2 regions of the Piscibacillus sp. B03 genome follow, and region 1 is predicted to be linked to the other one. Evidence: predicted binding sites of a transcription regulator. Region 1 holds the regulator's gene; the other holds the start of a gene.

Region 1 (16,057 bases):
GTACATAAACCAAGTGGTAAAGACAAAGTTTCTCAAATCCCAGAAGAATGGAAAGACAATTATAAGAAATAAAAATATATGGTAAAGATTTAAATCAACTTGATTAATCACCAGTACCAAAATTATTTAGATGGGAAAGGTGAATTTATGAGAATAGTTAATTTTTATTCCCACTTGAATGGTTATGAACACATTATGGTTCATAAACCACATATATGGGAAGAAATAGAAAAAGTAGTATCTTCTATTGATGCGAGTAAATTTAAAACAAAAAAATCAAGAGAAAAGACAAAGAAAGGTAACTTATTATATAGTCCAGTAGAACTAAATAAGGATTTTAAAGAGAAGTTGGAGGATGAGAACTGGAAAGAAAGCCGAACACAGTATTATGTACCAACAGATATTGAATTAATGAGGAAAACTGTGTTTTTAGAAGAACCTAGTGAACAAAAGAAAATAATTGAACTCAATGGTGATAAAGCACTATATTCATATAATCAAACTGATTTTGTTAAAGAACGTGTAGCAATTGAAGTTCAATTTGGAAAATATAGCTTTGTTGCTTATGATTTATTTGTAAAACATATGGCGTTCTATGTTGCTAATCAAATAGATGTAGGCATTGAAATATTACCAGTTAAAGATATGCAAAGTGAAATGTCATCAGGGATTAGTTATTATGAAGGTGAAGTATATAATGTTATAAGACAAGGTAGGGGTATTCCAGCAGTTCCGCTAGTTGTCATTGGAATTGCACCTTAAACTTTGAATAATTGTACAACCAGTGCTATTTAAGTACTGGTTGTTTCTTTATAGTAATATTAATTTGATGGATTTTATTATTCGTTTAAAAGAATAACCTATAAATGAAAGTACTGTTATTTAGAATTGGAATTGTTATTAAGGTAAAATTAATTATGAATACAAATTTTATAAATAAAGGTGGTGGTCATATGCCAACAAACAGAAAGCCCAATAGATTAATCGCTGAAAAATCACCTTATCTATTGCAACATGCTTATAATCCAGTGGATTGGTATGCATGGGGTGATGAAGCTTTTGATAAAGCGAAACGGGAAGGTAAACCTATCTTCTTATCTATTGGGTATAGCTGACGTTGGTTATTCTAAAGCACTTGCCATTGGTGTCATGTCATGGCTCATGAATCATTCGAGGACGAAGAAGTTGCAAAAGAGATTAATGATAAATTTATAGCTATAAAAGTAGATCGTGAAGAGCGTCCAGATGTAGATGCTGTTTATATGAAAGTGTGTCAAAGGATGAACGGTCACGGTGGTTGGCCACTTAGTGTCTTTATGACGCCAGATCAGATTCCTTTCTATGCGGGTACTTATTTTCCAAAAGAAAGTAAGCATGGCTTACCAGGTATTAAGCAGGTCATCGGTTACTTAGCTGAAACTTATCACAATGACCCTAAGCAAATTGAAGATGTGACAGAGAGTGTTAAAAAGTCACTCAACCAAGTTATTTTTAAAAAAGGTGAGGAAAGAGTTACTAAAGAAGCGGTGGATCAGGCTTTTCACGAGCTTGGTAAAACGTTTGATACCTTACATGGCGGTTTTGAAGGTGCACCGAAATTTCCAGCACCTCATAATTTAATATTTTTACTTAGGTATTATCAACAAACAGGTAAATTAATGGCTCGTCAAATGGTCGAAAAAACATTAAATTCTATGGCTAAAGGTGGCCTTTATGATCATATAGGCTTTGGTTTTACGAGATATTCAACTGATGAAGAGTGGTTAGTTCCACACTTTGAGAAGATGCTCTATGACCAGGCTTTGCTTTTAATTGCTTACACTGAAGCTTATCAGTTAACAGGTAACGAATTTTATAAAACAATTAGTGAACAAGTTATTGAATTCGTGAACAGAGAAATGAGGAGTCCAGAGGGAGCATTTTATTCAGCTATTGATGCTGATTCTGAGGGCAAAGAGGGTGCATATTACGTTTGGGGAAAAGGTGAAGTTGAGCGCATTCTAGGTGATGAATTAGCTGAACTTTATACAACAACTTATAACATCACTACAGAAGGAAACTTCGAGGGTAAGAATATACCAAATCTTATTAATACTCATTTTGATACGGTTGCTAAAGAGTTTAACCTTTCTTTACAACAATTAGAGGAAAAGCTAGAAAAAGCAAGGCTAAAATTATTTGATGCACGCCAACAGCGAATCTATCCTCATTTAGACGATAAGGTTCTGACTTCCTGGAATGCGATGATGGTTGCGGCATTAGCTAAGGCTGGGCAAGTTTTTCAAGAACAGTCTTACATTGATATGGCTAGGGAAGCAGCTCAGTTTATCGAAGAACACCTTAAAATTGGTAATCGACTTATGGCACGTTATCGAGATGGTGAGGTTAAATACAAAGGTTATTTAGATGACTATGCTTATCTTGCTTGGGCTTATCTAGAGTTATATGATGCAGAATTTCAACCAGACGATTTAGAGGCTGCTAAAGCATTAACTGACAAGATGTATGAGTTATTCTGGGACAAGGAGAATGGAGGTTTTCTGTTTGCAGGTCATGATAGTGAAACATTGATTTCGAATGAAAAAGATATACATGATGGAGCTACCCCTTCAGGGAATAGCGTTGCGACAGTGGTGTTGTCTAGGCTCACATCACTCACAGCAGAAACGAATTATGCAGATCTATTAGAGGATCAGTATAAAGTTTTTTATCCGGCGTTATCACGAATTCCTGAAGGCAGTACATTCTTTTTAACTAGTATAATGCTTACAGAATATCCATCAAAAGAAGTGGTGGTTATTTCAGAAAAAGATGCTATGTATAATGAGCTTGTTAAGTTAAAACGAGAAGAATTCAAACCGAACCATATTTGGTTAATGACTGATGATCCTAAGGAATTGGGGAACATTGCACCATTTGTGGTAGGTTATGATTCAAAAGACAACCAAACAACGGTATACGTTTGTGAAAATTTCTCATGTCAGACTCCAACAACTGACATTAATAAAGTATTAAAACTTCTTAAGGATTAGCAATATCTTCAGTAGTAAAGTAATTGGTTTTTAGTTATGATTAAGACAAACTTATAAATAGGAGTTGGGGAGTTTGGAATTCCGTATTTTAATCGTTGATGATGAAGAATCGATTTCAACATTAATTGACTATAACCTCATGCAAGAAGGTTATCAAACAGCGGTCGTACATGATGGGGAAACAGCGCTGAGGTTAGCTGAGAAAGAACAATTTGATTTGATTTTGCTTGATCTCATGCTACCTAATATGAGTGGGCTTGAAGTATGTGAGAAATTACGTGAAAAAGGGCATAAAGTACCTATAATTATGTTGACAGCCAAAAGTGAAGAAGATGATAAGATTACAGGTCTTGATGTAGGGGCAGATGATTATATTACGAAACCATTTAGTCCTAAAGAATTAAGTGCGAGAATTCGTGCCGTTATGAGAAGGGCTGGCAATCATGAGTCAAATGAAGACATTATTAGCTTTAATGATATAAAAATTAATGTTGAAACTTATCAGGTTTTCAAAAATAATCAACCGATTGAGTTCACTAAGAAGGAGTTTGAACTTCTTTTATACTTAGCAGAACGCATTAATAAACCTGTTAAACGCGAGGTCCTCTTACAAGACGTTTGGGATTTTGATTTTATTGGTGATACTAGAATTGTGGACGTGCATATTAGCCATTTAAGAGAAAAACTGGAAGACGAACCTAAAAAACCTGCTTTAATCAAAACAGTTAGAGGAATCGGATATAAATTAGAGGGTCAGGTATGAAGGGAATTAGTAACCGGAAATCATTAATAATCTATACGCTTATTGGTGTGGTATTCATACTCTTTCTTGGAGTTCTTTTCGTGCAAATTGCGAAACACTATGTCATTAATGCTTACGAAGAACAGCTAGAATATGACGCTAATTTTGTTGCGGAAGATTTTAATGTGAATGCTGTTTCTAATATGGAGAGACAAAAACAGCTTGAGCGGTATTCGGAATCCTTTCCAATTGAGTTGGTATTATATCAAACCGATACTCAAGAATATTTACATACATTTAGTCGTAACGAGACATTAACATTAAATCAACTTCTTGATCAATCACTTACCTCAGACCAGGCTATTACTTTAGATTCTAGGTTAGCTATAGTCAAAAATGTTAATGATGATATTCAGGTTATCGTTGTATCAGAAGAGTTACCAATTCAATATTTACAAACGACACTCTGGTTTATCGTCATATTATTATCGTTATTAGTAGGCTTTTTTATATGGGGATTTGGTAATCGTCTTTATGAAAATTACGTTAACCCAATTAGAAAAGCTTCTGATACGGCTAAATCACTTGCGGAAGGTAATTATAGCGCGAGAATTCATGATGCTCCATATGGAATTGTGTCTGAACTAAGCCAGTCGATTAATACACTAGCGAGAAATTTAGAGTATATTACATCTAAATATCGTAATCAAAATGATCGTCTAAAAACGGTTGTCAATAACATGGAAAGTGGTTTGTTATTAATTAATGAAAAGGGATTAACCCGTCTTGCTAACGAACCGTTTATAAGAAATTTCACTAACCAATCATCAGTTTTAGGCGAGATCTATTATGATGTAATCGAGAATAAAGCTTTAAACGATGCATTACAAGAAGTTGTTTTTATGGAAAGAAAAAAACAATTGACGATTGAGACGAACGATGGGGATTACTTTGAGGTTTATCTAGCACCAATCCGAAATAATTATGATACGTGGAAAGGTGTCGTAGTTGTTTGTCATGATATTACAAAGATTAAACAGCTTGAAAATATCCGAAAAGATTTTGTTGCTAATGTCTCACATGAGTTAAGAACACCGATTACGTCGATTCAAGGTTTTGTTGAGACATTACTAGACGGAAATGAGCATGATGAAGAAATTGTGAAGAAGTTTTTAAGAATTATCGACAAAGAATCTCGTCGTTTAAATGCTTTAATTGAGGATTTGCTAGAGCTATCAACCATTGAAAAGGATGATTTCAGTTTGACAAAGACTCAATTCAATGTATCTGATTTAATGGAGGATGTGGATCAAGTCGTTGAGAAGCAATTAGAGTTAAAAGATTTAACTCGCACTATACAGGTTGAAGGTGATCTGCAACTCTATGCTGATTACAATCGATTGTACCAATTGGTCTTAAATTTATACTCTAATGCGATACAATACACACCTGAAGGCGGCTACATTCAGTGGTCTGTAGTGTCTAATGAAGGGTTTGTTAGGTTTCGAATTAAAGATAATGGAATTGGGATTCCTAAGAAAAATCAAGGACGTATTTTCGAACGTTTTTACCGAGTGGATCAAGATCGCAGTCGTCAAACAGGTGGTACTGGACTTGGGCTTTCAATCGTTAAACATATCGTTGAAGCGCATGAAGGTATGATTGAACTTGAAAGTGAAGAAGGAGAAGGAACGACAATCACGGTGTCAATCCCTCAGAAAATATAATTTGTTATAATAGATAAAAAGTTAGTTAAAGAGGTGTTTTTCTTGTCAAAAGATGAGATTGTTCTGATCGATGGAAATAGTGTTCTATATCGAGCATTCTTCGCATTACCACTACTCAGTAACGATAGCGGTGTGCATACAAATGCGGTATATGGATTTACGAATATGTTGTTAAAAGTATTAGAAGATAAAGATCCTAGCCACATTTTAGTGGCTTTTGATGCTGGCAAAACAACATTTAGACATGAAACGTATAAGGAATATAAAGGTGGACGTCAAAAAACACCTCCAGAGCTGTCGGAACAATTCCCTGTCATGCGTGAGATTTTAGATGCATTAGGTGTTAAGCATTATGAACTTCCACAATATGAAGCGGATGACATTATTGGTACGATTTCAAAACAAGCACAAGTTGATAAAAAGAAAACATTCATCTACTCAGGTGATAAAGACTTACTCCAGTTAGCCTCAGATCATGTGACAGTTGGTGTAACGCGTAAAGGGATCACTGACATTGATGAGTATACACCTGATCAAGTAAAAGAGAAGATGGGTGTTACGATTGATCAAATTATTGACTTAAAAGCGTTAATGGGTGATAAGTCGGATAATATTCCAGGTGTTCCTGGAGTTGGAGAGAAGACGGCTGTAAAGCTTCTAAATCAGTTCGGTACACTTGAAAATATATACGAAAATATTGATGAGGTAAGCGGTAAAAAATTAAAAGAGAATTTAATTAACCATAAAGATGAAGCGTTCATGTCAAGAGAGCTAGTGACGATTAATCGTGAATCACCAGTCGAAATCAAAGTAGAAGACCTTGACTACAATGGTTACCAATCTCGTGATGTCATTGAGCTGTTCAAACAATACGGTTTTAAGTCGCTCATGGGACGTATAGATGGTGAAGAGGAAGAAGTCGAACGTGAAGACGTTTCATTCGAAAAAGTAGATGAGTTTACAAAGAATCTAGTTAGTGATCAAGAAAACTATTTTATTATGGAAATGTTAGAGGATAATTATCATAACGGTGAAATTCTAGGTTTCTCATTAGTAAATGAAAAAGGTCAATATTTTATTCCAACTGATGTTGCACTAACTTCTGGAGATTTTAAAGAGTGGCTAGAAGATGAACAAAGCCCTAAAATTGTTGCAGATGCTAAACGTGTAAAAGTCGCTCTGCAGTGGAAAGGCCTTGACTTAAAAGGAATTCAGTTTGATTTGATATTAGCATCTTATATTGTGAACCCATCTAATAGCAATCACGACTTACCATCTATTGCACAAGGAAATGGTCTTGTCGATGTGTCGTATGACGAAGAGGTTTATGGCAAAGGCGCCAAGCAGAAGGTTCCTGAAGAAGATGTGTTAAGTGAACATATTGTTAGAAAAGGTATTGTTGCGAGGAAGCTGTACCCAATATTAGATGAAGAAGTAAAGAAAAACGAACAAGAAAAGCTCATATATGAGTTAGAAATGCCACTTTCCTTGATTCTAGCTGATATGGAATATTTGGGTGTTAAAGTTGATGTAGATCGTCTAGAAGAGATGCAGCAAGACCTTAGTGAACGTCTCGATAAAATTGAAGATGAAATCTATGAATTAGCAGGACAGTCTTTTAATATTAATTCACCTAAACAATTAGGTAAAATTTTATTTGAGGAGTTAGAGTTACCTGTCATCAAAAAGACTAAGACGGGTTATTCCACATCCGCTGATGTTTTAGAAAAATTACAGCCTGAACATGAAATTGTGGATAAAATTTTGCTCTACCGTCAGTTAGGTAAATTACAATCTACTTATATTGAAGGACTATTAAAAGTTGTACATGATGATACGCATAAGATTCATACTCGATTTAACCAAGTATTAACCCAAACGGGACGCTTAAGTTCGACAGATCCAAACTTACAAAACATCCCGATTCGTCTAGAAGAAGGACGTAAAATTAGACAAGCCTTTGTTCCGTCTAAAGAAGATTACGTCATCATGGCTGCAGACTATTCGCAAATTGAATTACGTGTATTAGCTCATATTGCGAATGATGAAAAGCTTATTTCTGCATTTAGAGATGATAAGGATATTCATACTCAAACGGCTATGGATGTATTTAATGTAAAAGAAGATGAAGTTGACTCACTCATGAGGCGCCACGCCAAAGCAGTTAACTTTGGAATCGTATATGGTATTAGCGACTATGGCTTAAGTCAAAGTTTAGGGATTAATAGAAAAGAAGCTGGTCAATTTATAGAGAAGTATTTTGAAAGTTATCCTGGTGTTAAGGCGTATATGGATGAAATTGTTCAACAGGCTAAGCATGATGGCTATGTGGAAACCATTATGAAGCGTCGCCGCTACCTGCCTGATATTACGAGTCGCAACTTTAATAAAAGAAGTTTTGCAGAACGTACAGCTATGAATACACCTATTCAAGGAAGTGCAGCTGATATTATCAAGAAAGCTATGATTGATGTTATGGAGAAACTTAAAGCATCTGATATTAAAGCTAATATGTTACTGCAAGTTCACGATGAATTAATTTTTGAAGTGGCTAAAAGTGACCTTGATGAGTTGAACAAATTAGTTAAAGAAGCAATGGAGAATACAGTTGAATTAAATGTGCCATTGCTTGTTGAAGCGGATCATGGCACAACTTGGTACGATGCAAAGTAAGGGAAGGATATACTGATGCCAGAATTACCAGAGGTAGAAACAGTTAGAAGAACATTAGAGCCAATTATTCAGGGAAAAGAAATTGAAGATATTGTCATTTATTACTCAGGAATTATTAAAGAGCCTGAAGATTCAGTGGCATTTAAACATCAAATGATGGGACAACAATTTAAGAAAATTGATCGATTAGGCAAATTTTTAATTTTTCATTTAACGGATGACCGTTTAGTGTCTCACCTTCGAATGGAAGGTAAGTATGGGATTTATGATAATGATGAGCCATTAGAGCCACATACACATATCGTGTTTAAACTAAACGATGGAAATGAGTTAAGGTATCGAGATGTTAGGAAATTCGGAACGATGCATTTAAAAGAACCAAAACATCTTTTAACAACTGCCCCTTTAAATAAGCTGGGGGTTGAGCCTTTTAGCGAACAATTTACAACAAATTATTTGTATGAACGACTTCGAAAAACATCACGTAAAATAAAACCGGCTTTGTTAGATCAAGCGATAGTGACAGGGTTGGGTAATATATACGTGGATGAAGTTTTGTATAGAAGTCAAATTCACCCTGAACGGATTGCGAACACTATTACAATTAAAGAGGCTGAAACCATACAACAAAACACTGTTCAGGTTTTACAAGAAGCCGTTGATCATGGGGGTTCATCCATTCGCTCTTATTTAAATAGTTTAGGTGAAGTTGGCATGTTTCAGCTTCAGATTTCTGTTTATGGCAAAGAAGGTGAGACTTGCCCGAATTGTCACACTGTTATAGAAAAAATAAAGGTCGGAGGAAGAGGGACGCATTTCTGTCCGCAATGTCAACCAACCCCGAACTAACACACGTTATTAGCTTCTTTCATAAGATAGGTTGAGTCCTTATGGAAGGAGCTTTTTAATTTGGATCACATCTTGGTTATCATTTTATTATTAAGCTTAGCCGTTAGTTTTGATAGTTACTTTTTTGGATTTACTTATAGTTTGAAATCAATTAAAGTAAAGAAAACAACCTATTTAGTTATTGGACTGGTTACATCAGTGAGTTTTTTAATAGGTTACTTATTAGGTGACTTGTTAGCTCTTTTTATCCCGAGATTGGCGGAATATTTGGGCGGTTTTGTGTTTGTATTAATAGGTTGTTATGTTTTATGGCAATGGTTTGATGAGCAACGTGAGAAGTTCCGTCATTATTACCAAAAAGAAGCGGTTCGTTTTAATATAAAAACGATTTGGATGATCTTAAAAAATCCACAAATGGCAGACTTAGATCAATCCGGTACCATTTCAGGGAAAGAATCTTTTGTCGTAGCCCTTGCGCTATCGTTAGATTCTTTTGGTGGTGGAGTTGGAGCCGCATTTAGTATCCTTCCATATATGTTAACAGCATTTTTAATAGGATTATGTTCGATGTTTTTCTTAGGATTCGGTACTTTAACAGGCCGCGTCTTAACAAAGTATAATTGGATGCATCAATTATCTTTTCTGCCAGGCTTAATTTTTATTATGTTAGGAATATGGAATATAACGAAGTAGGTGATCAGTATGTCAGTAATCATTGGTTTGACAGGAAGTATAGCAACGGGTAAATCCACAGTATCTAAAATGTTTAAAGAATGGGAGATTCCAGTCGTTGACGCGGATCAAATTGCGCGAAATGTCGTTGAACCAGGTGAGCCAGCTTATAATAAAATAGTGAAACACTTTGGTGAAAAAGTGTTATACGATAATGGTACATTAAATCGAAAAAAGCTTGGTGAAATAGTTTTTGGTGATGAAGAAGAGCGCAAGACACTGAATGGTTTTATTCACCCAGAGATTCGAAAAGAAATGATTAGACAACGAGAGGAATATGTTGCGGCAGGAGAGTCTGCCGTTGTGTTGGACATCCCTTTATTGTTTGAAAATAAATTATTTGATTACGTTGATAAAGTCCTTGTAGTGTATGTTGATCCTGATACCCAACTTGAAAGGCTAATGGAACGCGATGAAACTGGACAAGAAGAAGCGTTAAGTCGAATCCAATCTCAGATTTCTATTACGGAAAAGAAAGATCGAGCTGATGCGATTATTGATAATACGGGTTCAGTTGAAAAAAGCAAGGAACAATTAAAGGAAATTCTCCAAAAATGGGGAATTGAAAATAAAAATCTATAAAAGTAGTAACATTTTTTTATAAAACTCCCCTATAATATAATAAATGTGTTATACTATTGTCGTAAAAAATAATGTTAAGTGTAACATATATAGAGCTTGGGAGGTTATTTAAATGACAACACGTATTGCAATTAATGGATTTGGCAGAATTGGTCGTATGGTTTTTCGTAAAGCGATCAAAGACGAAGCTTTAGAGGTTGTAGCAATTAACGCAAGTTACCCAACAGAAACATTAGCACATTTAATTAAATATGATTCTGTACATGGACGGTTTGATGGAGAGGTTACGCATACAGATGACGAAATGATCGTAGATGGAAAGCATGTCGCTAAGGTTTCAAATCGTAACCCATTAGAATTACCATGGGCAGATTTAAACGTAGATATTGTAATTGAAGCAACAGGTAAATTTAAAACTAAAGAAACAGCTTCACAACACATTACAGCTGGAGCAAAGCGCGTGATTATTTCTGCTCCTGGAAAAGAAGTTGATCGTACTATTGTTATGGGTGTTAATGAAGACGACTTTAATCCTGATACAGACGAAGTAATTTCAAATGCATCTTGTACGACTAACTGCTTAGCTCCTGTGGTTAAGGTGTTAAATGATGAGTTCGGTATTGAAGAAGGATTAATGACAACTGTTCATTCATTTACAAATGATCAGAAAAACTTAGATAACCCGCATAAAGACTTGCGTCGTGCGCGTGGTTTAACACAATCAATTATTCCAACTTCGACTGGTGCTGCGAAAGCCATTAATGAAGTTTTACCAGAATTAAAAGGCCGTCTACATGGTATGGCATTACGTGTACCGACACCAAACGTGTCATTAGTAGATTTAGTAGTAGATGTTAAACAGGATGTGACAGCTGAAGAAGTGAACCAAGCATTCTATAGTGCTATGGAAAAACAAATGGCTGGAATCTTATCTATTAATGACGAGCCATTAGTTTCAGTTGACTACACGACGTCACCATATTCTTCAATTGTTGATGGTTTATCGACAATGGTAATGGGTACTCGTAAAGTGAAAGTATTAGCTTGGTATGATAACGAGTGGGGCTATTCCTGCCGTATCGTCGATTTAGCAAAGTATGTTTCCCAAAATATTAAAAATGGTCAAGTGACTATGTAAATAAGCTAAAAAGCCAATCGTACTCGAGAGTTCGATTGGCTTTTTTGTGGCTAAAGGTCGATAAATTATCGATAGGGATCGATAAAAAAGACTTTTTTACCGAGTCGACAAAATTCGTGGCTGATATTTTTTGATAAGGGGTCGATAAATCGTAAAGTGGGGTCGATAAAGAGCACGGTTTTAAATTTAGAAATTAAATGTGAAGCAAGAAGCATGTGTTGTAACGCCGAACTGGTGCATTATAATAAAATTCAACAACTTTATGGGCATCAATATTATAAAATTAACTTTAAAATTTAACAGAGCAAAAAATAAAATATTTTGAAGGAAATTGAGGGGCAATGTCGAATACTTTTCTCGTAACTATATTCAATGTGATAAAGGAGAGTTGCGAATGTCAGAAGAATATTCAAATAATGTGTATGAATTTATGCAGAATTCAACTAGTACCAAAACGTATCGTCACGATTATCCAATGACTGAAGAATTAATGGATGAATTATTAGGCGAGGTTTATTTGCCAATTTATAAACAGACTTATTTTCATCACTATGAAAATGCCAAAGACAGATTGTTAAGATTTGTTCGTGAACACGAGGTTCCTAATACAAAACAAGAGAAGGTCATTGATTTAGTGTTTTGGTGGAAGATTCTATACGAAATGCAACATGATGAAGATTTTGATGAAGTTTATCAATATAAGGTTTCTCATCAAGCTTTCTTAAATAAACGACCCATACTATCCTCTTGGTTAAAAGAGTGGTATAAGATTTATCCTAAATTTTATTATGTTTCCGACCAGTTTGCACTAAATGGTTCGTTTGCTGTAGATTGTGAGAAACAAACAATTACCGAAATTCTATTTCCCCATCCGATGATTCAACCCCCGAAAAAGTACTCTATAATAGTGGCTATATTACTTCCTTACTGTGATTCATTGTATTTTCCGTTATGTGATTACTATGTGTTTGATGACAAAGTCAAACGAGAAATTGCTCCCAACATCAACTTTCTTTATCAAGAACTAGATGGCAAAGATCACAAGCTCGATCAATTTATGCATATGTTCTCTTCCGTATTGAGATTAGAACAATTATATTTAGATAATATAACTTCTAGACCCAATGACATCTAAATCCCCTTCTATATTTTATTCTCAATTAACTGTAAAATTTGTTATACTAGTAAAAAGGTATAGACTACGGTATGTTTACGGAGGAAAAAAGATGCGTTGCCCGAACTGTGATGCAAAAAACACAAGAGTATTAGATTCAAGACCGATTGATGAAGGTCGTTCAATTAGACGAAGAAGAGAGTGCGAGTCGTGTCAGTATCGCTTTACAACATTTGAGCGAGTAGAAGAAATTCCTTTAATCGTTGTGAAAAAAGAAGGTACCCGAGAAGAGTTTAATCGAGAGAAATTAAAGCGAGGATTAATTAAAGCTTGCGAAAAACGCCCGGTTTCAATTGAAGAAATTGAGCGTATTGCATTTGATGTTGAAAAAGATTTAAGAAACCAAGGGAACTCTGAAATCTTAAGTGATGATATTGGGGAATTAATTATGGATCGGTTAGCTGAAGTAGATGAAGTGGCTTATGTACGCTTTGCTTCGGTATACCGTCAGTTTAAAGATATTAATGTGTTTATGAGTGAACTAAATGAAATGATTAATAAAAATAAAAAGTAATGGGAGTATGGGGTGTAATTCTATGAACGAACGGATTCGGCATCTGTTGCCTAACGACCGCTTGAAGATATTTCAAAAAGAACCTTTTTATGAAGATGCTGAAACAGTTTTAACACTGTTGTATCAACCTCTGATTTCTATTAAAGGAATCGCCGTTTACCAAGCACTATGGAAAGAATCGGCGTATCAACAACCGCAAACCTCTATTTCCCATCATCAAATGATGAATACACTGAATATGACTCTAGATGATTTTTATGAAGCTAGGAAAAAGTTGGAAGCGATCGGTCTACTCCAATCTTATAAAGAAGAAGGCACTTATCGAACTTTATATTATATATTGCAGAAACCGTACTCGGCTCAAGGCTTTTTTGGTGATCCGATGTTATCTGCTTTATTGGAGCATCACATTGGCCGAGACGCTTATCAACGACTGAAAAAGAGACTACTAAGCGATGTCATCCTACCATCAAATGCTCAAAGTGTGACTCATTCATTTGATGATGTATTTACGACGATTAACCCGGACCAAATGCCACAAGAACCTGTTGTTGAAGAAACAGATCCAAGTGCAATTGAAACTAAACTTCCCTTAGAATGGCTTCATAAAATGTTAACCCAACAGCAAATTAAAGCTCAATCAATTTTGACCCAATCAAACCTTGATTTTATGGAAAAAATGATTAAGATTTATGATGTGGATTTTTTAGAGCTTGAAAAAGCCGTTATCTGGGCAGTTAATGAGAAGCAACAGTTTGATCGTAAAGAATTTCAAGATATGTGTAAGGATATTTTTTATAAAAAACATGGTAGTGTACCACCTAGGCTTTATTCAAAAGGACAAGTCCAGTCAGAAAAACAACCTGAACAGAAGGCACAAAATGAAGAACCTAAAACAAAAGAAGAGCAGCTAATTCAGAGGTTTAACTCAATCTCACATCGTGAGCTGTTAGAAGACCTTTCTGCTTCTGGACGTGCGTCAATGAAAGAAGTAGATATGCTCACGACCATTATGGAAGAGCATGGTTTGTCTCAGCCTGTCATGAATGTGTTAGTTGACTATGTGTTAAAGCGTAATCAAAATAAACTATCTAAAAATTATATTGAGACAATTGCAGCTCACTGGAGTCGTGAGGGAATTTCACAAGCAAAAGAAGCCATGCAGATTGCTAAACGTGAACATCATATGTATGAAACATGGAAACAAAAGAAAAATCAAAACCAGAACCAAAAAAGGCAACAACGTTCTAAAGAAGTGTTACCTAAATGGTTTCAAGATGAGCGAAAACAAAAGAAACAAACATCAGAACCAACCAAAAAGCCAGTAAACCAACATGATACTAAGAAAAAACGTGAAGAGTTAGAAGCGTTTATTAAAAATTATTCTAAAACGAAGCATTAAGGGTGAATTCCATGGAATCTATTCAATCAGCGTTAAGTCGATGGATGAAAGGTAAAGAAAGCTTCCAGCATTCTATGCAACAAATGCGTAAAGAAGTGCTATCTTCAAAGGATGTACAAGCTTTCTTAAAAGAACATCCTGAAATTACCGAAGAACAAATTAATAAACAATTAATCAAATTATATGAATATGATGTTTCGTCTAAGGCATGTGAGAAGTGCACTTCTTTAGAACAGTGCCGAAACGTTGTACAAGGTTATGTACCTGAGATTAGTTTGGAGAATAAACGAATTAAGCTAAGGTATCACGAATGCCCGCGTCAAGAGAAACATTTAGAAGATTTAGAAAAACATAAATTTGTACAAAGTCTTCATATGCCACGTGAAATTCATGAGGCAACATTTGATCAGATTTATTTAAACGAAGAAGCTAGGTTAGATGTTTTTGCTCAAGTTAAGTCGTTTTTCGATCAAGCGCAAAACGATCTTCCAAGCAAAGGATTATTTTTATACGGTAAATTTGGTGTTGGAAAAACATATATGTTAGCGGCATTGGCTAATGCATTGGCAGAATTAAAAGTAGATACTTATTTTATTTATATGCCAGAATTAGTTCGTGAAATGAAAGCATCTATTAATGACTCGACGATTAATCAAAAAATTGATCGCTTCAAAAATGCTTCAGTTTTAATTTTAGATGATATTGGGGCTGAGTTTTCATCTGCTTGGTTTAGAGATGAGGTGCTTGGAGCCATACTACAATACCGTATGATGGAGCGTCTTCCAGTTTTCTTTACATCAAACTATTCACCAGAAGAACTAGAATCGATTCTATCTAAATCAGGTAAGGGTGATTACGAGCAATTAAAAGCTGCTCGTATTATGGAACGGATTAATCAAGTCAGTAAGCCAGTAGAAGTAATCGGTGAGAATTACCGTAACTAGAGGGTTGGACTCAAGTTCAACTCTCTTTTTTTAATAAAGTTTGTCCGAATTTTCATGTTTTACATTTCTCTTTCATAAACTGTACTACTGTGAATGATGTGGAAAGAGGGATGAAACATGAAAGAGACGTTATTTCTGTTTCAAGATGAGAAGGATGCTAATCAATTTTATCTATTTGTTTTAGCATCGACATTTAATGGTGACGTACGAATCAAAGGGAGCGAAGTACGTCTATCTGGTTACAACAAGTTAAAGCAGACAAGCTTAGTTGATTTAATATTTCCTTTTATCGTTAACTTTTATGTGCCGAGGGTCTCTAATTACTTATTAAGAAATGCCTATTACTATCACGAAGAAGAAATTGAACAAATTGTTCCGTTTGTATTATCAGTCAGTTCGATTTCTAAAGAGTTACACACGGATTTATCCTTTTCCTTATATGAAAGGCTGATTTATTACTTATACACTCATGAAACACGTGGCGTCGTCGATATGGAGCATTTATATTTAACGTTATTCCAAAATGAAGACGCTTGGTTAGAGATTGT
Region 2 (16,057 bases), on a different contig from region 1:
GATCAGCTGATTGAAGAAGAAACAAGTTTAACCATTCCTAAAATATTTGAATTGTATGGGGAAGGTCATTTTAGAAAATTAGAATCTGAAATCTTAAATAAAGTAATACAACATAATCAAGTAATTAGTACTGGCGGGGGAATTGTAGAGTTAAAACAAAATAGGGATTTCTTGAAAAAACAAGATTATACAACGTTTCTAAAAGCAAGCTTAAATACTATTTATCAGAGACTTGAAGGAGATCAATCTCGTCCGTTATGGAATCAACCATACGTTAAACGTCTAGAGCTGTTCAATCGTAGACAGGCCTTTTACGAAGAAGTGTCTAATTTAACCATTGAAACTGACGAATTATCAGTTAGTGAGTCTGTTAATCTAATCATTTCACAGTTAAAGTTATAATATAGTTAAATTGTTACGTCAAAACCTATAAAAATTTATTTTTCTCTAATAAAAAATTAAGTTTTCTCACCGTTTTCATAATAAAAAGTTGAAAAATCGGTGAGAAAACTTAAAAATGCAATTTTTAATGAACAGACATCATTTTTTTAGAACGAGCTTCTGTTATATAGAACAGCCCACAATTTATTAGCTTTAAATGCACTTTTGGGTATAAACGATCATAAATTTGTTTCTCTATATTTTCTTTTAATAACTCACCATCTTCCTCTTCACGTTCTTGGAAAAGTTGGTTGGTCATATCCATTTCTTTCTGATATATTTCCTCTGATTGCTTGGCAAAAGATAATGATTTTTCCTTGATTCTATGTTTGATTTCTTCATTAATCATCATTACAGCTCTTTTACTTGAGATAATGGGGGGGATTTTATAACTTAAGTCTGGAATTATTTTTGAAAATGCCTCGTCCAGTAATTCATCCATCATTTTAAAACGCATTGTCCCATTGATTAAATAGACACCAACACTGACCATTTCATCATGTGTATAAGCTCCTTGATATCGTACCATTAAGTTACATACAAACCAGGGATGGAGTGGTTGGCGTTCTTCAGTGGGTGTTTGTTCAAACAGTTCAGTATATTTTCCCTCTTCTAGGATCACTTGAAAGAGCTGCTCTAGTCTTGGTGATCCGTAGTGAATCCACTCACCTTTTTCTGCCTTTTTATTCTCATCAGATATAAATGTAACAGACATGGGGTCACCTTTATAGCCGAGTTTCTTAACGTATTGCCAGTAAAAAGGGCGATTCATTAATCGTTGATCTAACTCTTCTGTTAATTTCACCTTAAGGATACCAGTGTCATTATATTCAATTGTGGCATTTCGTTTGTAAAAGAATTGCACTAGGAAATCATGAATTTCAGCTTGATTCATTAGCTATATTCCTTTCTACCTGACTGTCACTAATAACGGAGAATAAGTGGTCAACTTTAATAGAAGCTTCTTTTTCAGAACGTGAATCTTTTACAATATCTACAATCTCCTCCTCAAGACTATTTATACCTAATTGACTAAGGATTTGATCAAGTTCTCCAATGACATCTTTAAATAAATCAAGTTTATCGTAAAGTAAGTTTAATACACGTTCATCAATCGTATTATTAAGCACCATATAATAAATATTGACATCTTTTGTTTGACCAAATCGGTGAATGCGACCAATTCTTTGTTCAAGCTTCATTGGATTCCAAGGTAGATCGTAATGAATCATATGGTTACAGAATTGTAAGTTTAACCCTTCTCCACCAGCATCAGTTGCTATTAACACTTGTGCTTTATTTTTAAATAGTTGAACCATCCAGTCTTTTTTACTTTTACGGAATTTGCCGTTAAATGTAACTGAAAAGATCCCATTTTGTTGTAATAACCACTGTAAATAAATTTGTGTAGACTTATACTCTGTAAAAATAATACACTTATCATTTATAGATTTTACAAATTCAACTGTTTTTAAAGCTTTAGAATGATGTGGTAATTGTTCAATTTGAGACATTAATTCCTTTTTAAAATCATTACTCCAGTCAGAGTGTCTAATGGTTTCATAACAAGCTTCACGACTCGAACAAATCTCACGCTGTAACGTTAGAGCTGTAAAAGAGTGATTCACATTTAACGATTCTAATGTGTTATAGAACTCCATTTCTTCGTCTGTAAAGTCCACGCGTATCGTATTAATATCTCTTTTTGTCCATTCATTAGCTGTTTCTGCTCGTCTGTTTCGAATCATAGATTGTTTGACAAGCGTTTGTATGGCTTGACTGTCTTCTTTTCTTTCATTACGAACAGTTTGTTTAAATGATTGTTTATCACCAAGTAATCCCGGTCTTACGATTGACATAAGGTAGTAAATCTCATCAATCTTATTTTGGATGGGAGTAGCAGTTAATAACAAACAATAAGTAGACTTTATTTGTTTAACAAATTGATAGTTACGAGTTTTAGGATTTTTAAGACGATGTGCTTCATCTATGATTATCATATCGTATTCTTGTGATAATATTTCACTAGCATGTGGTTCTTTTTTAGCTAAATCAATTGACGAAACGACAACATCGTATGCATACCATGGATAAGAACGGTGTTTAGCCCTTGCTGGTATATAAAATCGTTGTTGCAATTCGATTTCCCACTGCCTGATTAGAGAAGAGGGGACCAAGATTAATACTTTTTTTACTAGGTTCTTAACCATTAATTCCTTAAGAATAACTCCAGCTTCGATTGTTTTACCAAGTCCAACTTCATCAGCTAGAATGGCACGTCCATGCATTTGGTGGAGTACTTTATGAACAGCGTCTAATTGGTGTGGCATTAACTCTAAACCAGGTAAATGTTGCATACAAGTTAATGTGTCTTTAGAATTCATCTTCATCTGACTTACTTTATACGCTTGTTTAAACGTATCCCAATCACTTATTTCAAATTGATTTAGATCTTCGTCAAGAGATTGTAAGTCATCATCATGAATGATTATACTCATAGTCTAAACTCCTCTCTATGAGAACTTAGTGTATTATTTTATTTGTTAATAAATTTCTTAAAGTTGTGACTTAAATTATATGATGTCGCTTACACTACTAGCAGACATATGCTATAATGTGACACAAGTATAGTATTATTATGTACAAAAAATAGAATATCATCAGGCGAATGATGACAAGGGGAGAGACCACAATTGTGGCGCCGACGGAGCAAGTACGAAAAGCGTATGAATCTCTCAGGCAAAAAGACTCTTGTCGGACGCTACTCTGGAGAGTGCTCGAGTTAGAGCCACCAAAGATGCAAGTAATACTCTATGTATTATGAAACTTTCAGGTGACAGGACAGAGAATTCCGAATGCTTTAATTTGGTATTCTCTTTTTTAATGCTTAAAAACGGAGGGATGAGCAATGGGAGAGTTAAAACGTACACCTATTTATCCAGCTTATAACACTAAAACAGTTGATTTTGGTGGTTGGGAAATGCCAGTTCAATTTACTGGAATTAAAGATGAACACCATGCAACTCGGGAGAAAGCTGGTCTATTTGATGTATCACACATGGGGGAAATTTTAGTTGAAGGATCTGATAGCGAGAATTTCCTACAAAAATTATTAACAAATGATGTATCAAAATTATCGATTAATCAAGCACAGTACACGATGATGTGTTATGAACACGGTGGTACAGTAGATGATTTAATTGTCTATAAACTAGATGAACAGAAGTATTTATTAGTTGTAAATGCTGCAAATACAGAAAAAGATTTCGAATGGGTTCAAAAACATGTAGAAGGTTCAGTTGAAGTAAGTAACGTTTCAAATCAATTTGTTCAGTTAGCTCTTCAAGGGCCAAAGGCAGAGACGATTCTTCAAAAGCTAACAGATGAGGATCTTAGTGACATTAAATTTTTCCGTTTTAAACAGGACGTAGCATTTAAAGGCGTAAACCATACAGCAATTGTTTCTCGTACGGGGTATACTGGCGAAGATGGATTTGAAATTTACATAGATCAAGAAAGAAGTGGTATTGAGTTGTGGAATGCCATTCTTGAAGCGGGTGAAGAATTTGGTGTGACACCTGTAGGTTTAGGGGCTCGTGATACACTTCGTTTTGAAGCAAATCTAGCTTTATATGGCCAAGAGCTTTCAAAGGATATTTCTCCAATAGAAGCCGGCTTAAATTTTGCCGTTAAGGTGAAAAAGGATGCAGACTTCATTGGTAAGGAAGTTTTGGCAGAACAGAAAGAAAATGGTCCAAAACGAAAATTAGTTGGTATTGAGATGATTGATAAAGGAATTCCTCGTCATGGTTATGAAGTATTAAAAGGCGGTGAACCTGTTGGATTTGTTACTTCAGGAACACAATCACCGACTTTAGGTAAAAATGTTGGCTTGGCACTTGTCAAGACCGAATTAGCTAATGAAGGTGAGTTACTTGAAATAAAAGTCAGAAAGAGAACGCTACAAGCAAAAGTAGTTCCAACGCCATTTTATAAAAGAAAATAAGAGAGGTGACCGTTCGTGCAACATCGTTATATTCCTATGACAGAAGAAGATAAAAAAGCGATGCTTGAGACAATTGGAGTTGAATCAACTGAAGACTTATTTGCTGATATTCCAAAAGAGGTGCGCTTTAACGGCGAGCTCAAAATAAAGCCTGCTAAAAATGAACATGAATTAAAGAAAGAGCTAATGGAATTGGCAGATCAAAATGTTAATTTACAAAGCCATACATCTTTTTTAGGTGCGGGTGTTTATCAACACTATATCCCATCAATTGTTGATCATGTGATCTCTAGGTCAGAATTCTATACAGCTTATACGCCTTATCAACCAGAAATTTCTCAAGGTGAGCTCCAAGCGATTTTTGAATTCCAAACAATGATTAGTGAACTAACAGGTATGGAAGTTTCTAACTCATCTATGTATGATGGAGGGACTGCTCTAGCAGAAGCTGTTAATTTATCTGCAGGTCAAACTAGAAAGAAGAAAGTTCTAGTATCAAAAGCAATCCATCCTGAGTCGTTAGAAGTAATACATACTTATGTAAAAGGACCGGGTCTTGAGATTGTTGAGATTGATGTAAAAGATGGTTTAACGGATTTAGAACAATTGGAACAAGAATTAGATGAAGATACAGCTAGTGTTGTACTTCAATACCCTAACTTCTTAGGGCAAGTTGAACCTCTAAAAGAAGTAAATGAATTAATTTCTAAACAGAAAAAGACGATGATGTTAGTATCTAGTAACCCACTTGCTTTAGGTTATTTAACACCACCGGGCGAATTTGGTGCAGATATTGTTGTCGGGGATGCTCAGGTCTTTGGTATTCCAGCACAATTTGGGGGGCCTCATTGTGGTTACTTTGCAACGACTAAGAAATTAATGAGAAAAGTTCCAGGACGTTTAGTAGGTGAAACAGTAGATGAAGAGGGCCAACGTGGTTTTGTATTAACATTACAAGCACGTGAACAACATATCCGTCGTGATAAAGCTACATCAAATATTTGCTCTAACCAAGCTTTAAATGCTTTAGCATCTTCTGTTGCCATGACTGCATTAGGTAAACAAGGTGTTAAAGAGATGGCTGTTCTAAATATGAAGAAAGCACGTTATGCTAAAAAGCAATTTGAAGAAGCTGGTTTTGAAGTTGTTTACACTGGACCATTCTTTAACGAGTTTGTTGTAAAAGTTAACAAAGATATTAAAGAAATTAATCAAAAATTAGTTGATAAAGGGTATATCGGTGGTTTTGATCTAGGAAGAGTAAGAGACGGTTGGAAACAGCATTTACTTGTTGCGGTAACTGAAATCCGTACTAAAGAAGAGATTGATCAATTTGTAAAAGAATTGGGTGATATCAATGGCTAATAAAAAAGACTTCCCAGTAATTTTTGAACTCAGTCAAGAAGGAAGAGTTGGATATAGCTTACCTGAAAATGATGTACCAGATGTAGACATCGATCAAGAATTTGGACCTGACTATATTCGTTCTGAAGCACCAGAATTACCAGAAGTAAGTGAACTTCAAATTATGCGTCATTATACCGCACTATCTAAACGTAATCATGGTGTAGATTCAGGCTTCTATCCATTAGGTTCTTGTACAATGAAGTATAATCCTAAAATTAATGAAGATGTTGCTCGTATTCCAGGACTAAGTCAAATTCACCCATATCAAGATGAAGATACTGTTCAAGGTGCACTTGGTTTAATGTACGATTTACAAACAACATTAGCTGAAATAACAGGAATGCACGAAGTGACACTACAACCAGCAGCTGGTGCACATGGTGAGTGGACTGGACTTATGATGATTCGTGCTTTCCATGAAGCGAATGGTGACTATAATCGTACGAAAGTCATCGTTCCTGATTCAGCGCACGGTACGAACCCAGCTTCAGCAACCGTTGCAGGATTTGACGCAGTTACAGTTAAATCAGATGAACGTGGCTTAGTGGATCTAGAAGACCTAAAACGTGTTGTGGGTGATGACACGGCAGCTCTTATGCTGACAAATCCAAATACGTTAGGTCTTTTTGAAGAACATATTGTTGAGATGGCTAACATCATTCATGAAGCCGGAGGACGTTTATACTATGATGGAGCTAACTTAAATGCAATTATGGGTTATGCGCGTCCTGGCGATATGGGATTTGATGTTGTTCACTTGAATCTTCATAAAACATTCACAGGCCCTCACGGTGGTGGTGGACCTGGTTCAGGACCAGTTGGTGTATCAGAGGAGTTAGCTAAATATCTCCCTAAGCCAGTATTAACAAGTAATGGTGAGAAGTATTTCTTTGATAACGACCGTCCAGATTCAATTGGTCGTGTAAAACCATACTATGGCAACTTCGGAATTAATGTAAGAGCATATACTTATATTCGTTCTATGGGTCCAGATGGCTTAAAACAAGTTAGTGAGAATGCTGTATTAAATGCGAACTACATGATGCGTCGTTTACAAGATGAGTATGAGTTACCATTTAAACAACATTGTAAACACGAATTTGTGCTATCAGGTAAGAATCAGAAGAAATTAGGAGTTCGTACATTAGACATTGCAAAACGCTTATTAGACTTTGGTTATCATCCACCGACAATATACTTCCCGTTAAATGTGGAAGAAGCCTTAATGGTTGAACCAACAGAAACAGAGTCTAAAGAAACTCTAGATGAATTCGTTGATGCAATGATTCAAATTTCTAATGAGGCTAAAGAAGACCCAGAAGTAGTTCAAGAAGCACCACATACGACTGTTATAAGTCGACTAGATGAAACACAAGCAGCTAGAAAACCAGTTTTACGTTATTATAAAGACTAATTTCAAAACACCTCTATAGTGGAAAATATCCATATATAGAGGTGTTTTAAATTTGGGATATAAAAAGATTCCAGATGAGCTCTGGAATCTTAATATGCTTTCTTCTTCACTTTTACCTTACCTGTCCACTTACGAAAGCCACCTTTAAGATGGTTTAGATCCTGATAACCTTGCTTCTTTAGTATTGTTGCAGCTCTTAAAGAACGCTGTCCGCTTTGACAATATAAATAAACCGGCTTGTCAGGACGAATTTCTTGTAAACGTTGTTTTAATTGTGACATTGGAATGTTACGCGCACCTAGTATATGTCCTCTTTCAAATTCGTTAGGTTCACGAACATCAATTAATTGAGCTTTACGATAGCCTTCAATAAATTGTGATTCAGTTAAAGTGTTTAAAAATTTATTGGTTCTAATATATCGAAAGACACCAATTAGAATAAAAGCAGCAATAACAATTAAGATAGATAAGATGATCTCCATTATGATCCCCTCTCTCTGTTCTCTGTCTATATTATATTATATAAGGCATGGCTTTAATATTCAAAGAGAAAATATGTTAAGTAGTAAACTTCTATTGATTTTTAATTTAAATTCGACAATTTTTTCGGTTGACTTTAATTGATGGTTATGCTTTACGACACAATATATAGTGATAATATTAAAAAGTTCACACTATATATTGAAAATAAATTTTGGTTCTGTTACATTTAACTCATCAAGAAAATTTGACCAATAAATAATTTGTCGAATGAGGAGGGGCAACATGCAAGGTGTGAAAACTAGGGATTTTCAAATTGATGTGGACCGTTTGAATGATGATATCAAACAGTTTCCACAAGTACATCCCATCACCAAAGATATGCATACAACGCATAAAGGTGTGTCAAGGTTGGTTATGTTAGACCGATATGCCTTTAAAGACACAGAAAAGAAAACATTAAAAGAAGGAGATTTTGTTGTCTTAACAGTTAAAGACGACCCAAAATTTCCAGCTAGAGGTACAGGATATATTGTATCAATTAATCAAGAAACTAAAAAGGCTAAAATTAAAGTAGAAGAAGACTTTATACATGTATTAGAGAAAGAGTCGGAGCAGGAGACGGGTATTGTAGAACGATCGATCAGTGCAATTGATAAACCGTTAGAAATCTACTATGAACAGATTGCTCGACGTAATGCGACTGGACTAGCTGAAGTTGAGCGCACATCAGAAAAAAGGCAGGAATGGTTTGAGAAATTCAATGAAGAACTATCTAATTTAAACTTCATTCCAGCAGGTAGAGTTCTTTATGGTGCAGGGTCGAACACAGACGTGACGTATTTTAACTGTTATGTGATGCCGTTTGTGAAAGATTCAAGAGAAGGGATTAGTGATCACCGCAAACAAGTAATGGAGATTATGTCACGTGGTGGCGGCGTTGGAACGAATGGTTCGACACTTAGACCTCGAAATGCTTTAGCTAGAGGTGTAAATGGTAAGTCATCTGGTTCCGTATCTTGGCTAGATGATATAGCGAAACTAACGCATTTAGTAGAACAGGGCGGATCAAGGCGCGGTGCTCAAATGATTATGCTTAATGATTGGCATCCAGATGTTATAGAATTCATTATTTCTAAAATGCAAAACCCTAGGATTCTTAGATATTTAATAGAAAACATAGAGGATGAAACTATTCAGCAGTTAGCTAAAGATAAATTAAAGTTCACCCCATTAACCACAGCTGAAGAGCAGATGTACCAGGGGATTGTTAACTACAAACATATTCCTGGACAAGGTGGTTTTTCTGATGAAAATATTAGAGAAGCAGAATCTAAACTTAGAGATGGTGGAACATATAGTGTTCATAACCCGGATTTTCTAACGGGGGCTAACATTTCTGTATGTATCACAGATGAATTTATGGAAGCGGTAGAGAATGATCTTGAGTATGATTTACGCTTTCCAGATGTAGAAAACTATTCAGAACAAGAGATGGAATTTTACAACGAGCACTGGCATGAATATGGAGACGTAAGAGATTGGGAAAACTTAGGTTACGGTATTAGAGTTTATAAACGCATTAAAGCGAAAGAACTTTGGGATCTTATTAACATCTGTGCGACTTACTCTGCCGAACCTGGTATTTTCTTTATAGATAATGCGAATAAAGAAACCAATGCTAAGGCTTATGGTCAAAAAGTGGTTGCAACAAATCCATGTGGAGAACAACCCCTCGCACCATATTCTGTCTGTAACTTAGCTGCCGTTAACTTAGCTAATATAGCAGATAAAGAATCAAAGAAACCTGACTTAGAACAATTAAAACAGACGGTCGAAGTTGGAGTTAGAATGCAAGATAACGTCATTGATGCGACACCTTATTTCTTAGACGAAAATAGAGTGCAAGCTCTTGGTGAGCGCCGTGTCGGTTTAGGAGTAATGGGTTTACATGATCTTCTAATCTATTGTGAGACAGAGTACGGTTCAGATGAAGGAAATAAAATGGTAGATCAAATCTTTGAAACCATTGCGACGACAGCTTATAGAACTTCTATTGAGTTAGCAAAAGAAAAAGGTAGTTTCCCATTTTTAATTGGTGAAACTGATCATGAAACAAAAGTGTTAAGAGAGAAATTTGTTAGTACAGGCTACATGCAAAAAATGCCTGAAGATATTAAAGAAGGTATCTTGCAGTATGGTATTCGTAATTCTCATTTACTAACAGTAGCCCCAACTGGTTCAACTGGTACAATGGTTGGTGTTTCAACTGGTTTAGAGCCTTACTTCTCATTTACTTATTACCGAAGCGGTCGATTAGGTAAATTTATTGAAGTAAAAGCAGATATCGCTGAAGAGTATTACAAGCAACACCCTGAAGCGTCACAAGATGAGCTTCCTAAATGGTTTATTACAGCAATGGATTTATCACCAGAGGCACATGCTGATACACAATGTGTTATTCAACGTTGGGTTGATAGTTCAATTTCTAAAACCGTTAATGCTCCAAAAGGTTACCGTGTAGATCAAGTTGAGAAGGTTTATCGCCGTCTATACAGAGGTGGAGCAAAAGGTGGTACCGTCTATGTTGACGGTAGCCGTGACACTCAAGTATTAACTCTGAAAGCAGAAGAAAATGATATCTCAGAACAACAGGAGCTATTTGAAGAAGAAGAGAAAAAAGTAGTGTTAATGGAAACGGTCCAAGAATTAGATAAAACAAACGTCAATATTGGGTCAGAAATTGGTGATACTTGTCCTGTATGTCGTAAGGGTAATATAGAAGATGTCGGTGGATGTAACACTTGTACAAACTGTGGTGCCCAATTAAAATGTGGCTTATAGAATTAAAGCGTCTGGTGCTACCAGGCGCTTTTCTTATATGTTCTATTTACTATCCTCCAAACATAAAATGATATGTGCATCAATGGATGGAGGGGTCACATGAAAGTTGATGGCGTCTTTTCAGGTGGAGGTATAAAAGCATTTGCATTTTTGGGTGCGTTAGACGAGTGCGACCGTCGAGGTATCGAATTCTGTCGGTTAGCTGGTGCATCTGCAGGTGCATTAATTGCAGCACTTATAGCAGCAGGTTATAAGCCCAGTGATATTAAAAGAATTATTAATGATCTTGATACAGAAAAATTTTTAGATCCTCACCCACTTGCAAAACGAATTCCTTTTATAAAATGGTTGTGGATGTACTATAGTTTAGGGTTGTATCAAGGTAAATATATTGAGAAATGGATTGACGATTTATTATTAGCAAAAGGTGTTCGTACGTTTGAAGATTTAAAAGAAAAGTTATTTATTATAGGTGCAGATATTACAAATGGTCGAATAGCTGTATTTCCTAATGATTTAGAACACATTTATGGAATAAAGCCCGATACTTTTAGAGTTTCTAAAGCCGTAAGAATTAGCATTAGCATTCCTTATTTCTTTCAACCCATTAAATTAACGACTCAAAGTCGAAATCAATATGTTTTTATTGACGGGGGAACATTAAGTAACTTTCCTTATTGGTTATTTCAACAAGAATCTCTTAAGGAAAATAGGCCAACATTAGGAATTAAATTAAGCTCTTATGATTCTGTGGTACCTGGACAACATATCAAAACCGCATTTGATATGCTACCAGCGATTATATCTACGATGATTCATGCTCATGATACTAAATACATATCTTCAAATGAAGCGGAAAACATAATGTTTATACCCATTAAAGAGAACATAAAGGCAACAGATTTTGATTTGAGTATTGAGCAAAAAGAGTATTTATATAATTTAGGAAAAAACAGCGCTCAAAGTTATTTTGAAAGGTCAAATAATTAAATAAAAAATAGCTGAACGATTTATATGTTCAGCTATTTTTTATTGCCTTTTATAACAGTCAAATGAGAAGACTTTTTTGTAGTGCGTTGTATCTTACTTGGGCCATTTTGTTTTGTGAAAGGTACTGTATTTTTGCCGTACTTTTTGCGTGATTGTTTTAAAGCTTTTCGATAATTAGAGTCCTGGCCGCCCTTATGTCTACCAACAAATAGATAATATATGACAACCCCGATCACAACAGCAAACCCTAGCATCATAAGAATACTTTTAAAGAAGTTAACAGGATTTACAAATAAATTGTAAATGAGTCCGAATATAGCTAAACCAATGATTCCATAAACGAAATACTTTGCTTTTTGACCCATGACAGACTCCTTTCACTGTATCAATTAATATATTAATATCTTACCATGTGTAACAACTAATATACGGTATTCTATGTATATTTTACTAAAAATCACCACAAACGTATATACCAACATTTCAAGGTATGATTCATTAAGTAACGTACAAACTATTTTCATGGAGGGATGTACGATGTCAAGAAAGCACAACAAAGAAGAAAGTAAACGATCAGTTTTTCTAAAAAGTTTGTTTTGTGGTGTTGTCGGAGCGTTTATTTGGGGAATAGTTAGTTCAATTGCTTACTTCTTCAAATTTTCTGAGGTGTCGCATGCTACATTTATTCTTAGGTCATTCTTTTCAGGTGGATGGACGGAAGGTCTAACTGGAGAATTAATTAGTTTAGCGATATTAACTGTTTTAGGCATTATACCAGCATTAGCGTATTATTTGCTTATGAAGAAATTACACGGTATGATGCCAGGCATTATGTTTGGTATGGGTTTGTGGGTTCTTGTGTTTATTATTATGAATCCACTATTCTACTATGTACCATCATTCTATGATCTTTCAAGCGACACAATTGTGACGACAATTTGTCAGTTTGTATTATATGGCGTATTTGTAGGGTATACAATTTCATATGAATATCATGACCGTCGAATTGAAGCGAATCATGTCCAAAAAGAAGTCTAGTTATGATAAACTAATGAATAGACAGAATATTAAGGGGAATTGTCATGAAACCAGTATTACTGTTAAATGGTCCAAACTTGAATTTATTGGGGCAGAGAGACCAGTCAACTTATGGGAACAAAACGCTTCATGATGTTGAAAAAGATGTCATAGACTTTTTAAAAAATCAAGGAATAAAAGTCGATGTATTTCAGTCTAATCATGAGGGGGAGTTAATTGACCAATTGCACAAAGCCCATCAGGAATACTCAGGAGTGATTTTCAATCCTGGAGGATATACTCACACAAGCATTGCACTTCGTGACGCAATAGAGGCGATTATTCCTCCGGTTGTTGAAGTGCATATCTCAAATATACATAATCGTGAGGAGTTCCGCCAAACATCACTTATTTCACCTGTTTCAGCTGGGCAAGTTATGGGTTTTGGGGTTGACGGTTACTTAATCGCAGCTTATGCATTGGTGAAACTATTAGATCATAGAAAGGGAGAGGATTAATAATGAACAAATTAAGTAATTTGAGAGAGAAACTGAATGAGAAAAAACTAGATGGTATTTTGATTACGAATGGTAAGAATAGACGCTATTTAACTGGATTTACTGGTACTGCTGGGGTTGTACTTGTTACCTTGGATCAAGCTCTGTTTATTACAGATTTTCGTTATACGGTGCAAGCTAATGATGAAGTCAAAGGTTTTGAAATTATAGAACACAAAGGTCCCATTCATGAAGAAGTAGCTAAACAGGTAAAAGAATTAAACCTTAATAAGCTAGGTTTTGAAAAAGATACTATGACGTACTCAACTTATGAAAATTACCATAATGAATTAAGTGCAGAATTTGTGCCAGTTTCAGGTGTCGTTGAAGAGTTACGTCTAATAAAGACAGATGAGGAATTAAGCATTTTAAAAGAAGCTGCAAAAATAGCTGATGATGCATTTGAGCATATTCAATCTTACATAAAACCTGGTGTTAAAGAAATTGATGTTTCAAATGAGCTAGAGTTCTTTATGCGTCGTCATGGAGCTACATCATCTTCATTTGATATTATTGTCGCATCAGGGTATCGATCTGCACTGCCACATGGAGTTGCATCAGAGAAGGAAATTCAATCTGGTGAATTAGTCACTTTAGATTTTGGTGCATTATATAAAGGGTATTGTTCTGATATTACTCGTACGGTAGCTGTTGGAGAAATTGACGACAAGCTCAAAGAGATATATGATGTAGTATTGGAAGCACAAAAACGCGGCATGGAGTACACAAAAGCAGGCATGACTGGAATTGAAGCAGATGCTCTGACGCGTGATTACATTAAAGAGAAGGGTTATGGTGAATACTTTGGTCACTCGACTGGTCATGGTCTAGGAATGGATGTGCATGAAGGTCCTGGTTTATCTTTCCGTTCAAACACTGTACTAAAGCCTGGAATGGTTGTTACAATTGAGCCGGGCATATATGTACCAGATGTTGGTGGTTGCCGAATTGAGGATGATACAGTCATCACTGAAAACGGAAATGAATCTTTGACATTCGCACCTAAAGAACTCATAACTCTATAAGTATTGAGGAGGAAAATTATAATGATTTCTGTAAACGATTTTAAGACTGGATTAACAATTGAACTAGATAACTCAATCTGGCAAGTAATTGAGTTTCAGCATGTTAAGCCAGGTAAAGGGGCGGCATTCGTTCGTTCAAAATTAAGAAATTTAGAGAATGGTAATATACAAGAGAAAACGTTTAGAGCTGGTGAAAAGGTTAACAAAGCTCATTTAGAACGTCGTAAAATGCAATACCTTTATGCAGATGGTAATAACCATGCGTTTATGGATACTGAATCTTTCGAACAAATTGAAATACCTTCAAAGACGATTGAAAGTGAACTTAACTTCATGAAAGAAAACATGGAAGTTACTGTTTTAATGTATGAAGGTGATACTCTAGGGATCGAGCTACCAAATAACGTTGAGTTAGAAGTGATTGACACAGAACCTGGAGTAAAAGGTGACACAGCTAGTGGTGGGACAAAACCAGCTACATTAGAGACTGGCCATATAGTTCAAGTACCTTTCTTTGTTAATAAAGGTGACATGTTAGTTGTAAGTACAACGGATGGTAAATACGTATCACGAGCTTAATTTTTTTACTAAACCAAGTAACTCGAACGATGACTATTATTCCAAGTCATTGTTCGGGTTATTTTTATTTTAGCTTCATTTCCTTATGTACCCCCTTCATGTTTTCAAAATTCTTTTAAAAACTCTTCATATTTCCTAACTCAAAATTAATAGATTAACTATACTCTTTTTTCATATTCAAGAAATAGCATTCATAGAATAGTGATATCTAAGTAGGAGGATGTCACATGAAAGAGATCTTAGAAATGTTGCCAGCGGATATTCAGTTTATGATTTTAGAACTAAATCCTCAACAACAAGATCAACTTGAAGAGGTCCGATTAAGGATGAATAAACCAATAGAGCTTGTTTTTCACGACCATACAGAGTTTAGCCAACAGTATGTTTTTAATGAAAAAGATGCAAAAGAATTTTTAGGGAAAATAAGCCAGCACTCTGTATATCGTATGGAGGAAGAATTGCGCAATGGCTATATTACCATCCGTGGAGGTCACCGTGTCGGAATTGCTGGTAAAGTAACTTTATCTCAAGGAAAGGTCAAGGCAATTACACATATTTCATCATTTAATATTCGTGTGGCGAAAGAGCATAAAGGTACAGCTAATAATGTTATGCCATTCATTTATGATCGAGCAGCTAATAAAGTTCTGAACACCATGATTATTGGTGCGCCAAAGACTGGTAAGACAACCTTATTAAGAGATGTCGTTCGTTTAGTGAGTGACGGTTTTGATGGGCGAAAAGGTATGAGAGTGTCTTTGATAGATGAACGATCAGAAATTGCAGCTCCATACGAGGGAGTTCCTCAGCATGATGTTGGAGCACGTACAGATGTTATGGCTGACTGCCCAAAAGCAGAAGGTATGATGATGATGATTCGGTCCATGTCTCCAGAAGTGTTAGTTGTTGATGAGATCGGTGATGAATTAGATGTGAGAAGTATAAAGGAGGCCGTTTTAGCAGGTGTACAAGTTATTTGTAGTATTCACGGATACACCTTAAATGAAATTAGGAAACGTCCTTCGATTCAACCGTTGTTTCAAGACCAAGTTTTTGACCGTTTTGTATTGCTAGATTATAAAAGAGAGCCTGGTAAAGTGAAACAAGTTTATGATCAAGAATTCAAAATGATTAAGAATCACATAAGGAGAAATCAAAATGAAGTGGATCGGAGCTATTCTGATACTGTTCACGTGCACGTGGGTCGGAATCGATATCGCTAGAAATTATGCGAAACGCCCTAAGCAAATACGTGAGTTATTACATGCGCTTCAAATTATGGAAGCAGAAATGGTAT

Evidence for each region. The regulator NrdR, encoded in region 1, represses ribonucleotide reductase genes. The targets are predictions, from matches to a motif close to AACACNATATATNGTGTT.
Region 2: the regulator NrdR is predicted to act here: its motif matches at 7,907-7,924, upstream of ACTWQB_RS07905 (vitamin B12-dependent ribonucleotide reductase).

Annotation. Positions count from the first base shown of each region.
Region 1 is NZ_JBQQCO010000002.1:71,957-88,013, forward strand. It holds gene ACTWQB_RS02015 (DNA-methyltransferase) at 1-72, shown strand, start outside; gene ACTWQB_RS02020 (BglII/BstYI family type II restriction endonuclease) at 175-762, shown strand; partial or broken gene ACTWQB_RS02025 (thioredoxin domain-containing protein) at 954-3,032, shown strand; gene ACTWQB_RS02030 (response regulator transcription factor) at 3,106-3,795, shown strand; gene pnpS (two-component system histidine kinase PnpS) at 3,876-5,501, shown strand; gene polA (DNA polymerase I) at 5,544-8,174, shown strand; gene mutM (DNA-formamidopyrimidine glycosylase) at 8,190-9,023, shown strand; gene ytaF (sporulation membrane protein YtaF) at 9,084-9,716, shown strand; gene coaE (dephospho-CoA kinase) at 9,726-10,337, shown strand; gene ACTWQB_RS02060 (glyceraldehyde-3-phosphate dehydrogenase) at 10,450-11,475, shown strand; gene ACTWQB_RS02065 (hypothetical protein) at 11,870-12,610, shown strand; gene nrdR (transcriptional regulator NrdR) at 12,702-13,163, shown strand; gene ACTWQB_RS02075 (replication initiation and membrane attachment family protein) at 13,186-14,565, shown strand; gene dnaI (primosomal protein DnaI) at 14,577-15,509, shown strand; gene ytxC (sporulation protein YtxC) at 15,627-16,057, shown strand, end outside.
Region 2 is NZ_JBQQCO010000009.1:64,878-80,934, reverse strand. It holds gene ACTWQB_RS07940 (shikimate kinase) at 1-402, shown strand, start outside; gene ACTWQB_RS07935 (YqhG family protein) at 527-1,336, opposite strand; gene ACTWQB_RS07930 (DEAD/DEAH box helicase) at 1,323-2,939, opposite strand; glycine riboswitch at 3,110-3,202, shown strand; glycine riboswitch at 3,206-3,288, shown strand; gene gcvT (glycine cleavage system aminomethyltransferase GcvT) at 3,350-4,447, shown strand; gene gcvPA (aminomethyl-transferring glycine dehydrogenase subunit GcvPA) at 4,463-5,812, shown strand; gene gcvPB (aminomethyl-transferring glycine dehydrogenase subunit GcvPB) at 5,805-7,268, shown strand; gene ACTWQB_RS07910 (rhodanese-like domain-containing protein) at 7,358-7,750, opposite strand; gene ACTWQB_RS07905 (vitamin B12-dependent ribonucleotide reductase) at 8,034-10,592, shown strand; gene ACTWQB_RS07900 (patatin-like phospholipase family protein) at 10,692-11,582, shown strand; gene ACTWQB_RS07895 (SA1362 family protein) at 11,615-11,947, opposite strand; gene ACTWQB_RS07890 (YqhR family membrane protein) at 12,120-12,620, shown strand; gene aroQ (type II 3-dehydroquinate dehydratase) at 12,665-13,117, shown strand; gene ACTWQB_RS07880 (M24 family metallopeptidase) at 13,120-14,181, shown strand; gene efp (elongation factor P) at 14,203-14,760, shown strand; gene spoIIIAA (stage III sporulation protein AA) at 14,988-15,983, shown strand; gene spoIIIAB (stage III sporulation protein SpoIIIAB) at 15,919-16,057, shown strand, end outside.